3 regions of the Psychrobacillus sp. FSL H8-0483 genome follow, and region 1 is predicted to be linked to each of the others. Evidence: riboswitches for the same ligand, from Rfam matches in the RefSeq annotation. Region 1 holds a riboswitch; each other region holds the start of a gene.
What was found. A riboswitch is a leader RNA that binds a small molecule or an ion and turns the genes downstream of it on or off. The one in region 1 is predicted to bind cyclic di-GMP.
Positions count from the first base shown of each region.

Region 2: another riboswitch for cyclic di-GMP. It lies ahead of MHB48_RS17475 (DUF5667 domain-containing protein); the one in region 1 lies ahead of MHB48_RS03645 (hypothetical protein).
Region 3: another riboswitch for cyclic di-GMP. It lies ahead of MHB48_RS17060 (sensor domain-containing diguanylate cyclase); the one in region 1 lies ahead of MHB48_RS03645 (hypothetical protein).

Region 1 covers NZ_CP152052.1:782,639-787,289, reverse strand. Annotated here, with positions in the region: gene MHB48_RS03660 (response regulator transcription factor) at 1-100, opposite strand, end outside; gene MHB48_RS03655 (ATP-binding protein) at 100-1,794, opposite strand; gene MHB48_RS03650 (hypothetical protein) at 1,781-2,062, opposite strand; gene MHB48_RS03645 (hypothetical protein) at 2,078-2,533, opposite strand; cyclic di-GMP riboswitch class II at 2,828-2,911, opposite strand; gene MHB48_RS03640 (hypothetical protein) at 3,345-3,509, opposite strand; gene MHB48_RS03635 (hypothetical protein) at 3,886-4,545, opposite strand; gene MHB48_RS03630 (signal peptidase I) at 4,578-4,651, opposite strand, start outside.
Region 2 covers NZ_CP152052.1:3,599,329-3,603,979, reverse strand. Annotated here, with positions in the region: gene MHB48_RS17485 (endonuclease MutS2) at 1-1,884, shown strand, start outside; gene MHB48_RS17480 (small acid-soluble spore protein H) at 1,983-2,162, shown strand; cyclic di-GMP riboswitch class I at 2,343-2,427, shown strand; gene MHB48_RS17475 (DUF5667 domain-containing protein) at 2,511-3,893, shown strand; gene MHB48_RS17470 (DUF1292 domain-containing protein) at 4,099-4,362, shown strand.
Region 3 covers NZ_CP152052.1:3,491,087-3,495,737, forward strand. Annotated here, with positions in the region: gene MHB48_RS17050 (GNAT family N-acetyltransferase) at 1-338, opposite strand, end outside; gene MHB48_RS17055 (tRNA-dihydrouridine synthase) at 639-1,601, opposite strand; gene MHB48_RS17060 (sensor domain-containing diguanylate cyclase) at 2,314-3,276, opposite strand; cyclic di-GMP riboswitch class I at 3,405-3,489, opposite strand; partial or broken gene MHB48_RS17065 (M48 family peptidase) at 3,740-4,009, opposite strand; gene thiE (thiamine phosphate synthase) at 4,591-4,651, opposite strand, start outside.

The DNA of each region.
Region 1 (4,651 bases):
TCGTTGCCTCACCAAGTACCTCCATTGATCCATCTAACGAAAATAATGATTTTAGACCTTTTCTTATTAAAGGATGATCATCAATAATAACTACTTTCATTATCCTAGCACCTCTTGTTTTTTTAGCATTTTTACATGTGGAATATCAATTTGTATTTTTGTTCCCATACCTGGTATCCCTTCTATCGAGAATGTTCCATTAAACGAATTTACAATACTTTTCATATTAAAGAGGCCTATTCCTTTTTCCTTCTTTTCTTCCTGTTTATGCAAATTAATTCCAATCCCGTCGTCTTGGATTACTACTAATGTCTTCTCTTCTAGTAAAGAAACTCTTATTTCCATCACATGACATTTCCCGTGTCTAACTGCATTTCCACATGCCTCGCAAATGACCCGATAGAGTCCAGTTTTTAGATCGTGAGGAATGAAGGATTCATCTCCCTCTATTTGATAGTCAATTCTCACGTCATTCAGCTTGGCATACTCTTCTAAATAATTTTTTAGGAGTACCAGAAATGGTTTATCTCCTTTTTTTACTGAGCTTAGTCGGTAAATAGCTGCTCTTAGTTCTTTTATGGTCGAATTCGCTATCTTTGATAGAAATTGATACTCTCTATTTAACTCTTCTTTCGAAATATTCCGACTTTTATTCTGTAAGCTGTGCAATGAGTAGACGATTCCAAATAGTTTCTGAGAAACACTGTCATGTATTTCATTGGCTATACGATTTTGCTCTTCAATAATGATTAGCTGATCCATCATTTTATCCATATGAATTCTCTCGAGCATGATTTCACTGAGCTCTGCGATAAACTCAAATGTCCGGTTTAATAAGAAAGTATCTCTTACTTCACTGAAACTGCTGACATTAATTCCTACAACACCAACATTTTTAGAAGTTCTAATTACTTTCATCCAAAAGTATTCATCGTGAATCTTGTCCATAAATGATTCTTTCTTTTGGCTAATATTGTGCCAGTCTTTCTTAAGTTCCTCTTCCATGTTTAGAATACTCGTTGTATTTGCTAAATAGCTTTTCTGTTTATGGAGATCTATTAACCAAAAGAATGCAGATTCTTTTTGCGTACAATTAATTAAAGAAGATGTGATATCTGTTGTTAACTTTTCAGGGTTTTTATCGGCTGAAAAGTTATCCATTAAGTGATACAAAGACATGATATGCTCTAACGTATTCTCATACATTTCATTTGATTCCGACAGTTTTTTATTTACGAGCATTAGTTCAGTAGCTTTTGCATCTAGCTCCTTCGTTAGACCCAAAAACAAACTTGCAAGCAATGTAATTAATAAACAGACTAAATAAATATAAGAATTTTCTTCTAAAATCGTTACCATATTGTCTATGCGGAATAGAGAAGAAGCAATGAAAGTCGCACTACTTAGATAGAAGGTCAATACTCCCCAACAGAACAAAGGCGTTAGAAAACTTGCAGCTGCCAATACAGGATTCAGCGCATACCATATAAACGGACTTTCAATACCACCTGTAGGGATGAGTAATAAAGTCAAACCAATTGTTTCGGTTAAGACAATCGTTTTTAATACCTTACTATTCCCTACATATTTTCTTTGTAAGTCCGTTAAGATCCAAGCTGCTACACCAAGTGATACAACCAACCCGACTTTAAAAACAAATGGCGATTGGGGCGGTCCTAACAAAAAAAAGCAAGAAGTTAAGATAAGTGAAATATATCGATAAACAAGCACCAGATGCGGTTTGCTGGAAGGATTCTTTTCTATGAAAGAATAAACTTGACTAGTCCAGTGCATAAGCTGGATCACTTTCTGCACCTTTGTTCGCACTTCGACTTCTATTTCGAATGGATTCTACTTGATATAGGACATTTGGTGTAATTGTCGCCTTGTAATCATAGACTGTCTCAATTTGAGAGGTGTTACCATTGATTTGGTTAGTAGTTGTTACAGGTCGCGACAGAGAATAGACAGATATTGCAACAAATACTATTAGCAGTGGTAATAGGATGAAAGTAAGTTTCGTATTGTTTTCCCTATAGAAATTAGCAAAGATTCCTCCCAATTTTGCTCTCCCCTTTTATTGTACATCTGCAATTTCTGGTGTAATTGGTTCTTCAGTAATTTTTGGAGTTGAATGTATTTCTATTAAGTCTAGTTCTAGTTGATTCCCAATTTCTTTTGGAACAGTTTGTTCTTTACCTAATACCGGAAGCACTTCTTCAACTTGGTGTGGAGCATTTTCTTCTTCACATAATACTGGAGTCTTATCTCCTTCATCTATTTTGGGAACTTCTACTTCTTCACCTAGTTCTGAATGTTTCTCTTTTTCACACCCTAAATATTTTTCTTCTTCATTTAGTACTAAAAGCATTTTATCTTCTGCGAATTTCGGAAACATGGATGTAATTTCTGCACTGCCTCCATTCCAACTTGCTGTTATTTTAATAACTTTGCCTGTTAACTCCTTAGGACTACCAGTTAAAGCAAATTCTTTTATTTCTCCTGCCATGACATCGGAATCTGATTCTTCCATATTAACAATCTCTTTTACTGATTCCCCCATTAATTCAATTTTTTAATGGTTTTATCAGTATTATTTGTGACCTTAAGTGTCTTATTTTCCCCATAAGTTATTGCAACAAGTGCGCTATTCTCTAAAACCATGGTTATTGTTGCATCACTTTTTATTTCTGCAGTTGTAAACTAGTGCTCTGCAATAGAAGTAAAATCATGGATACAAAAAGTGCGGATTGAACAAACATCAGTTTCAATACGTTTCCTCCTGAATACATAATAAAGGCCTAATTAAATTGAACAAAATGTCCAAGTTTAATCAGGCCGGTTGCACCAATAACTCCATACGTCCCAGGTGCCCAAATACAGGTCGTACTTCACAGTTTCCGAAATATTTATTACTTTACAGAATTCAGTATAGCCAAATTACACCAATTTTAACGTCATTTTGCGCGGTTTTGTAGGTTCTATTTTTGTCGGAAAACGGAAGGGATTGTCTACCTTTGTTTTGTATTTGTAATATTCAAATTTTTAAAAATTTCAGTTCTACTGCACAGATTGTAGGCATGTATTAGTTATTTAATTTTTCCTGGAAAAATTAAATAGACAACAGGGCTCATTTTGATTTCAAGAACTTATTTGAATAACAATACCTTGTTCTATTAATAATAGACTGTAAGATTCAAGTAAATTTCGCTTTTCTACAGTCTAAAACAGCTCTAAGAAGTCCCTTAGAGCTGTTTCAAGTTCATCTATTAATTTATCTTAATCAGGGAAGAAAGAAGCTGGAGGTTAAGAAAAGGGTATAGGCTTTTGTTGTAGTGCAAGTTTTACCCACCTTTCTTTTCACTTCGGTTTGGCGCGTTTCCAATATTCCCGAATGGATAGCATGTGGATAAAGTAAGCATTCCTTCCGGTGCTGTAGAACCGATGACGGTTGTGTTATTTTCATCCACAATGGCATATGTAAAGTTACCATGCTGCATTTTTACGATGATCGTATCACCATTTTGCAGTTTGTCCAGTCCTGTAAAAACGGTATCCCATGTCTGGATAACAGAATTTGATCATTTTACCGGGATAAACAGTCCCTGTATAGAGAACAACACCTTGCTTTAAAGCATACACACCGGCGTATCTAATGAAAAACAATCCAATCACCAGCAAAATCACAGCTATTTTTTTCAGTAAAATGCTTCACCTCCTACAAACAAGTTATCCTGCTGTAAAGCTAATAAAGGATATTTTTATCCATCTCATATTCACCGTAGTCTACGAAAAACGGAAAAGCTGCCAATGCACGATACGCCATGCATAGGCAGCTTTTCAAAAGTTCCCCTGTAACTGATCAGCCTTTTGACATCTTAGTGTCTATTGAGCTATCTTCATCCGTCTGTAATGTCTGATGATCATCAACACAATTCCACTTGCCACAAGTATAGTTCCAAATAATATCAGAAAAAATATATTTGTCGAAGTGCTAGGCTGGCTGAACCCAGTTGATGTTGGACCGACGCTGGCAACCTGCCCTGTTGTCATGACTTGAACCGTCGTGTTATCTTTTCCTTCCGCCGTAAAAGAGAAAGTAAAAGCAGAATTAAGACCTTGAAAATCATTTCCAAGATGCTCTGGAAAACGAATAGTGATATCTAAGTTTTCTTCGGTGCCGCTTGAAAGTTTTCTTCCTGGAAATGATTTAAATCCAGCCAATTTCCCTTGATACAATTCTTTGTCACCTTCTTTAACTTCCAGCAACAGCTCATTGAAAAGCTTTTTTTCTCCACTGTTTTGCAATTGCATTTGGTAGACAAAATCTTTGCTTCCGGAATTCTGAACTGTAATGGTCCGAGGCGCCCAATCACCGGGCTTCATGTTAGTAATATCAAATAAATTTTCTTTTGGTGAAATACTGATGACTATATCATTCTCAGTCGTGTCATTATCAACATCTGCAAATACACTCGTCAAGGGATAGAAGCAGATTACGCTAATCAATAGAAGAAACGTGAATAGCCGAAAGAATTTGGTCATAGTAATACCTCCTTACATATTCTATCAATCATTCAGGTAGTACTTTTCCCGCTATCTTCGCCTACTATGTCTACTTGTTTTTTCGGGCGCAATTCAATTACAGATA
Region 2 (4,651 bases), 1.3 Mb from region 1:
AAATTACAATATAACGAACTAAAAGAAATGGTGAAATCCCATTGTGTCAGTAGTTTAGGAAAAGACTTACTTGATAAACTACAACCAAGCACAAATAGTAAGGTTGTTAAAAATAGACTAAATGAGACATCCGAGGCAAGAAGTTTATTGGATGCAGAAAGTCATCTGCCACTTAAAGGTATTTCAAATATAAGCCATCAGATGGAGAAGCTAGAAAAAGGAATGATTCTCGGTCCATCCGAGTTAGTAGCTATATCTGATTTCTTAAGAGGCTGTAGAGTAATAAAGAAATTTATGATGGGGAAAGAATTTTTTGCTCCTGTCTTACATTCCTATGCTTATTCGATGATGGAATTTCAAAGTATTGAAGAAGAAATTAATCACTCCATTAGAGGTAATAGAGTGGATTCGGAAGCTAGTAAAGAGCTAAAGCGAATTCGAAATCATATTGCGAAGACAGAAGAAAAAATAGAAGAACGATTAAATAAATTTTTGAAGAGTAGTGCCAATAAGGAATATATTCAAGAATTCTTTATTAGTAAAAAAGATGACCGTTTTACGGTTCCTATAAAAGCCTCTTATAAAAATCAAGTTGCTGGAACGATTATTGAAGTCTCTTCTAAAGGGTCCACTGTATTTATTGAACCAGCTGCAATTTCAAAGTTCAATGCGGAATTAGCAACTTTGAAAGCAGAAGAATCGATGGAGGAGTATCAAATTCTAGCCACTCTTTCAGGTAGTATTCTCGAGGAAACGAGACAAATCAACATCAATATTGAAATAATTGGGCAGTATGACATGATCTTTGCAAAAGCAAAGTTTAGTAAAAGGATAGATGGTATTGAGCCAAAGCTAAATAATCATGGCTATATCCAATTGAAAAATTGTAAGCATCCTCTTTTGTCAGGAAATATTGTGCCATTAGACTTTGAGATCGGAAAAGACTATCGTAGTTTAATTATTACGGGACCTAATGCTGGTGGTAAAACGGTGGTACTGAAAACAATTGGAATACTAACACTAGCCGTCATGTCAGGTTTTCATATTGCAGCCGATCAAGGTACGGAAATAGCAGTTTTTGATAACCTATTTGTTGATATTGGAGACAATCAAAGCATTGAAAATTCACTCAGTACTTTTTCCTCTCATATGAAAAATATCTCAGAAATTATGAGTGCATCATCGAATAACACACTTCTTCTTTTCGATGAAATCGGAAGTGGTACTGAACCCAACGAAGGCGCTGCTCTAGCTATTGCCATCCTCGAAGAATTTTATCAAATGGGATGTATAACAGTTGCGACAACTCATTACGGGGAGATTAAACGTTACTCCGAAATTCATAGTGATTTTATGAATGCTGCTATGCAATTCAACAGTGAAGTATTAGAACCAATGTATAAATTATTAATCGGTAAGTCAGGAGACAGTAATGCACTTTGGATTTCTAAAAAAATGAATTTACGTGATAAGGTACTGCAAAAAGCACAACATTATATAGACAACAAGAATTATGACTTAGACCGTGTAAAAGAAAGTAAGATAAAAAGGCTAATACAGAATACTCATAAAGAAGAAGCAACTTATGAATTCGAAGTGGGAGACAGAGTAAAACTCTTAGAACAAAATGATTTTGGAATTGTATATGAGAAAAAAGATAACCTCCATAATGTTTTAGTATTCTATAAAGAAGAAATGGTAAAAGTGAATGCAAAAAGGTTGAAACTAGAAGGAAAAGCAACCGATTTATATCCAGAAGGATACGACTTGAATTCTTTATTTATAAGTTATAAAGAACGAAAATTTCAACATGACATGGATAGAGGATCAAAAAAAGCATTGAAACTAGTTTCGAGAGATATAAAGAAAAGGCTTAGTGAATAGTGTATTTGTTATAATTTAGCACTATTGCTGGGGTTGAGTATATCCAAGGAATTTTGGGGAAAGAATAAGTATTGAAAATGAAAAAGGAGGTAGCTTCAATGAATGCACAACGAGCAGAAGAAATTGTTTTTTCAACAGATATGATTAATGTAACCTATAATGGAGAAAATATTTATATTGAGCACGTGGATAAAGATAAGGGATTAGCGACTATCCATTCCCTTGATGAACCAACTAATAAACAAAGTGTTTCAGTAACAAGCTTATATGAACAGTAATTTAGTCATGAATTTTCCTCTTAAATAGAAACATTTAATATTGCGCCTCATTGTTAGAGACAAACTAACATTAGAGGTGCAATTTTTTATGATTTCTAAATCAGAAAATTATGGTAAAAAAAGATAGATATCTATTATCTAGTAATATATAATTATCTTGATAGGACAGGCATTTGTCCTATTCGAAAAAGGCAAATTCATTGAAAGATGAAGACGCAAAGTCTCAGACCTAACGCCGAATGGTTATGGTGGCTGGACTGCCGAAGAATATGAATGATAACTAAAAAAGGTTTAATTCACCATTCTTCCTTGTATTTCTATTTTAAATAGGAGAGAGGAGTTTTTTTTATGTCCATTTTTAAAGAGTTTCGAAACGGTGTATTGACACCATTGGTTGTGGCATTCTTGGTGCTTGTTGTAGGAGTCAATCCTTCATTTGCGGATACGAATGATGCTTCAACTTTAGTTGTGGAAGGTGCAGTAGTAGAATCCGAGGTTACTGAAGAAGAATCAATAGTAACGGAAGAAACAGAAGAAGTAGAAGAACCTGTATTATTACCAGGAGATTTTTTCTATTTTCTTAAAACACTACAGGAAAGTGTGCAGTTGGCTTTCACATTCGATGAAATGAAAGAAGCAGAGTTACTAGGAGCATTAGCTGAAGAACGAATTCTTGAAGCAACGGCATTATTTGAGCAAGGCGATGAAGAGAAAGCAATCGAAACACTTCAATTAGCGATTGATCAACAAAATGAAGCGTTATCTAAGTACGAAGAAACAGACTCTACTGAAGTAGTTTCGGATGAAGATAGTACTACGAATGAAGAAGGTACGGAAGAAGCAGTTCCAACCGAAGAAGATGGTACAACGGAGGAAGACGTTGCCATAGAAGACGAGCAGGAAGAAGATTCTATATATACTGAACTTGAAATAAAATTCTCATCAAATCTTCTTGCTTTACAAGCTGCTTTCGAAAAAGTAGAAAATCCTAAAGCAAAGGAAGCACTTGCGAAAAATGTTTTAAAAGCTCAGGAAAGATTGGTTAAAAAGATTGAGAAGAAGTTAGCGAAAATGGATAAAAAGTCAAATGAAGAAACAATAGAAAATGAAACTACCCAACCTGTAGAACCGATCAAAGAAGGAGAGTCTGATGCTACAGTTTCTGAAGAAGAAAAACCAACAGAAACAGCGACTGAAGTAGTTCAAGAACAGGGAAATGTGGTAAACGAAGACTCGACTAAAAAAGGTGAAACTGCTTCAACAGTAGTACTACCTAAAGTCAAAGAAATTAAGACACCTGTTACACCAAAAGTACATCCAGCAGTAAAAGTGGAAGATAAGAAAGAAGACGCGGAAGTAAAACAAAAAGAAGTAGCTAAAGCGGAAGAAAAGAAACAAAGAGCAGAAGCAAAACAAAAAGAAGCAGTAGCTAAAGCGGAAGAAAAGAAACAAAAAGCGGAAGCAAAACAAAAAGAAGCAGAAGCTAAAGCAGAAGAAAAGAAACAAAGAGCGGAAGAGAAACAAAAAGAAGCAGCAGCTGAAGCAGAAGAATCGACTAAAAAGACTGAAGAAAAGAAACAAGAAGCGGAAGCAAAACAAAAAGAAGCAGCGGTTAAAGCGGAAGAATCAGCCAAAAAGGCTGAAGTAAAACAGCAAGAAGCCGAGAACAAACAACAAGGAAATAAAGACAAAGAGAAATCTAATAATGGGAAAAAGGACAAGGAGGAATAAATTCCTCTAACAAACACGATTATAAGTGAATAACGGACTGTATGATGCAATCCATCAGCATAAAAAGAGTCAAACTTTGATATAATATGAAGGTTTGATTCTTTTATTTTTGCTAAAAAACCTGTAATGTAAGATAATTCGTATGTAGGTTTAAAAGGGAAGTTTGAAGATATTATTTTAGGAGGAGATTGGAATGGAAGAGAATTTGGAGAAAATTGAAGTTGGTGCAATCATTACAGTGCTAGATGAAAACGACCAGGAGCAAGAAATGGAAGTGCTAGGATTGTTAACTGTCGATGGAGATGAATATGCTGCTGTCGGTTTTGTAGAGGATATACAAGGAGAGTCAGAAGAAGATATTGATGTATTCTTTTTCCGAGTGGAAAACGATGGAGAATTATCTTTTATAGAGAGTGACGAGGAATTTGAGAAGGTTTCTGGAGCTTTTAATGAAGCAGGAGAAGCGTAATAAGCGATAGAAAAGAGAGGGGGAATTATTCTCCTCTCTTTTTCATATAGAATTAGGACGATAAGATGAAAAAAGTACGGAATAGTAAGTTTTATCGTCAAACTATGTTAGAATGAGCACAATAAAAAAGATGGGGAGAGGTAAAATGTTTAAAAAAATATTGAAACAAATCAAGCAACTTTCCCAAGGTAGCAGCGAGCGAAGACATGGTCATTATCGTCGAAGTAGCAGTAGTGACCGACGAGGAAGTTATTACAAACGTAGTAGCAGTAGCAGCAGAAAAAGTTAT
Region 3 (4,651 bases), 1.4 Mb from region 1:
TACCCTTTACCCCAGTGTTGTTTATGTAACACATAACCAATTTCAGCTTGGTTTGCTTCTTGATCAAAATTAAAAATCATGGCTGTCCCTATAATTGCTTGAGTTAATTTTTCAACAATGGAGGAATATAAATGAGTACCTGCCGACTCACGTTTTAACATTATATCAATGTGCTGACGAGATTCCTCCAGAGTATTCATCAGATTCCAGCCAATAAACCGTGAAACTTCTTGATCCGAAGCATAATCATGTATCTCTTGAACATCCTCTATCCTTAGTGCTTTGAAATAGACTTTTTTACCCTCTAATGAATGAAATAAATCATCTCGCTTCTCCATTTTAACCTCCTCTAAATTCACCTTTGGTAATGTACCTCCGTTGTAACGATATTGTTTCCACTTAAAGTTAATATTATCGCATTAACCTTAATACATCCTTTTAAATAATTTCCCATTATATGTTCCAACTGTTTCCTTGGGAATCTAAACTATTTCTTTCAGAAAACAGACTTTATCAAATCAAAAAAAAGTTGCCGGTTTCAAAGGAATTTCAAACTGAATAAAATAAGTACACATGAGTTGATGTGATTCATTTCTCTAACTTTTTGAGAGTTACATCATTTCACTGTCCCCGTCCCATCAACATTCTCTTCCAAAGTTATCAAGCAATGCACGCACTTCATCTGTTGATTTCGTGTTCATCAATTGATTTCTTAATTCACCAGCTCCACGGAATCCTTTGACATAAATTTTGAAAAAGCGATGAAGCCCTGTGATTGAACGTGGCAGTGCTTCCGCATATTGATCTTGAAGATCAAGCTGCAGTCTTAAAAGATCAAGGTATTCTTTACTGCTATGCTCTTTTGGCTCTTTTTCAAAAGCAAACGGATTTTTAAAAATACCTCGCCCGATCATAACGCCATCAATACCATATTGTTCAGCAAGCTGCAGCCCAGTTTGACGGTCAGGAATGTCCCCATTGATTGTTATTAGCGTATTTGGTGCAATACGGTCACGTAACTTTTTGATTTCCGGAATTAGCTCCCAATGCGCATCTACTTGGCTCATTTCCTTTCTTGTACGTAAATGAATAGAAAGGTTCGCAATATCCTGTTTAAAAATATGCGTTAGCCACTCCTCCATCTCATTTACATCGTTATAGCCAAGTCTTGTTTTCACACTTACAGGCAGTCCTCCCGCTTTTGCTGCTTGAATAAGTTCTGCCACAACGTCTGGACGCAGAATAAGGCCACTACCTTTCCCTCTTGTTGCCACATTCGGTACTGGGCAGCCCATGTTAATATCGATACCTTTAAATCCTAGCTCTGCCATGCCAATACTCATTTGACGGAAATATTCGGGATTATCCCCCCAAATATGTGCCACCATTGGCTGTTCATCTTCTGTAAAAATCAAACGGCCACGCACACTTTTCATGCCCTCTGGATGACAATAGCTATCTGAGTTTGTAAACTCTGTGAAAAATACATCCGGTCTACCTGCTTTACTTACTACATGACGAAAAACAACATCCGTCACATCTTCCATTGGTGCAAGTACAAAAAACGGTTTCGGTAAATGCTCCCAAAAATTTTCTGTCATATTTAAATTCAAATCCTCTCATTATGGGTACATAATCAAACGCTCTTCCCAAAATTAATAACTAAAATGTTTCTATTTCTTTAACACTTATGCCATGTTTAATAATTAATAGATTAAGTCCACCGGTATCTAATAAGGTTAGGAATATCTGTGGACATTCCATAAATGTCTGCGAGCTAAAGGTATTAAATCATTTTTAAAGTATAACCTAGCTTCATTAATTTATCTTCACACAATGTCCTCTTTAACGATATTTTCATGTTGAAAGAAAATATCGTTGGCATTTTCACTCTTTTTAATGACATTGTTATTGAACGATATTTTTCGCTAAGGAAGGGTAATCAAAAAATCACGATTTCATTTTATACTTTTGATCAATTTCCTCCCACAATAGTAGCTGATTTATATGGGAAATGTAAAAGCAAAAGCAGATTATTTAGAAGTACATTATCGTACTTCTAAACCATCTGCTTTTTCATTTAACTGTCTAATTATACTTGTACAACCCTAATAATGTATTGCTAAAAAAAACCTCATCAACCCGCATTCCTACGTTGCGAGTTAGAATAAAGTATTGCACATAGTGTTGACATACCACAACACTACAGTTTCGACTTAAGGCAGTACATTATAAATCTAATAGATTAATTTTCTAAATCTGTTCATCTTCTATAAATTAGAAAACCAAACCCCTCTATCTAATATTACCTTTTTATGAGCTAATTAAATTTTGACTCTTTTTCTTATTTTTATCTCGGTACATATTTTTATCGGCTTTAGCTAATAGATTCTCCATGTTTCCTATAGAATGTCCCGAAAAAGCGTACCCCATCGATACTTTGATTTTAATGTCTTTGCTGTTTATATTATACTCACTAATCTTATTAGTGAGCTTTTCACAGTGATATTCAACCTGTTCTTTACTCGGATTTAAAACGATGATTGCAAATTCATCTCCACCAATCCTTGCAACAATCGTATTATCTGAGAAATATTGTTTTAATAGTTTTGCATATTCTTGTATATAAACATCACCTTTTTTGTGACCATAATTATCGTTCATATACTTCAATTCATCCAAATCGCATAAAATAATGGCTATAGATGTATCTAAATGTTTGTTGTATTTCTCCATATTTTCCTCAAAATAGTTTCGGTTGTATATGCCTGTCAAAGCATCATGGCTAATCTGATATTTTAACTCCTGTTGTAGCTTTACCTTTTCAGTAATATCCCTTAAAATCCCTTCTATTGCTACCATTTCTCCATTTTTATATATAGGAGTTGCATATTCCTCGAACCATTTATACTGACCTTTATCATCACTCCAACGTTGTATAAATGGCTTACTATAATCCCCATCCCCATTAATTTTTCTAAACAACACGTCATAATCATCTGGATGGATGAGTTCAAAAATGAGATACGGATTTTGATACCCTTTCTCTACTAATCCCTCTCCTAACATTTGTTCAATCGAAGGGCTAGTATATCTAAATTTATATTTTGGCTTGACTTCATAATAATAGATAAGATCCTTTGAACTTTCTACTAATTGAAAAATTCTCTTTTCATTCTCAAATTTCGTCTTCCATTTAACTTTTTCATACTTTATGTAAATTTGGAGAATTACTATTCCCGCAATTAGACCTAAAGAAAAATATAGTATTCCCATTATCATTACCCCACATTACCATAAAAAATCTGTTCTTTTTGGACAACTTTCATACTTCTCTGTACATTCAATAAATAAAAAAAATAGACTAATCTAATACCATTTAGTCTACTTTTCAATAAACAGAAATCGGTAACTGGCTAACATAGTCTTTCAACTTTAGTCCCTATAGCTTTGCGTATTCACCTTTCGATGAATTTGCCTTGATCTTTCATATATTTATTTTATGAGGTTATAAAGTTTCTTCTAATATATTACATAAATATAATTATAAAGTCGAACTAACATTAGGTCAATATTCTCTATTTATTTTCTTTCATTTCACTTTCCATTCCACTCTTCTCAGCTTTAAAAAGAATTAGAGGCATATTTTTAAAAAAAGAATCTCACTTACCAATGGCACGATTTCTATTTGATTTTATTCTTCCACTACCACCTATTTTCCAAGCAAAAAAGTATGGAAATCTCCTTCTAACACCACATGGTCTTGCGTAATATTTATATCATGATAAATCCTTATTGGATAGGTGTCTCCTAAATAAAGAAAGCTCTCACCATGTTCGTAGACCTTCTCCCATTTGTCCTCTAATAATTGAATAACTCTTTCGTCTGGTGTCCCTTTCGGAGCAAGAACTTCAATATTTCCATAGTGATCCATAGTAATGCCTATGGTTGTCCGCTTTTTATATTTTATATCAAATTGTATTATCTCACCTGAGTAGTTATGTACCATTTCATCACCTGTTGGACATTTAATGCCCATATCCCCTGTAATTTAGAGTCAATCCTTTTCATAAACTTTGGCGAATTTATCGCCTCACTCTTAATAACATTTTTCGTATTGAAATGAAAAAAAAAAAAAACGAAAGTTCGAGAATCTTTTTGATTCTCGAACTTCTGCTCTTTATTTACTCAATTTTAGCAACGCACAGCATTCCACATGTGTTGAGTGTATGTGGCAACACATAAGATGTTGATGGGTTTAAGTAATTGGCTAGGTTCTTGCTATAGTTGATCCTAGCTTTTTATATTTATCTTCATATATCATCTGGCGTATATTAATAAGATTAACGATTGGAGATGATAAAAATGGATCTCATTTTATGGATGACTGTTTTGCCCGGTGCCTTTATTGCAATATTTGCTGATAATAGAAAATGCAAAAGAAAAAAGGTTAAACTTTTCCAAATCTACTCGATTTCTTGATGGATTTACAATTACATAAAATTCCCAATATTTGTACATCCTACTAGAAAAATAATGAAGTTACATGTTTCTAACAAATTGTATTTGCATTAACAGAGAAAATTCACATTAAATTTCGCTAACAGTCTTCCAAATATCTTCACTTAGACTAATGGCAGAAACAACTGCA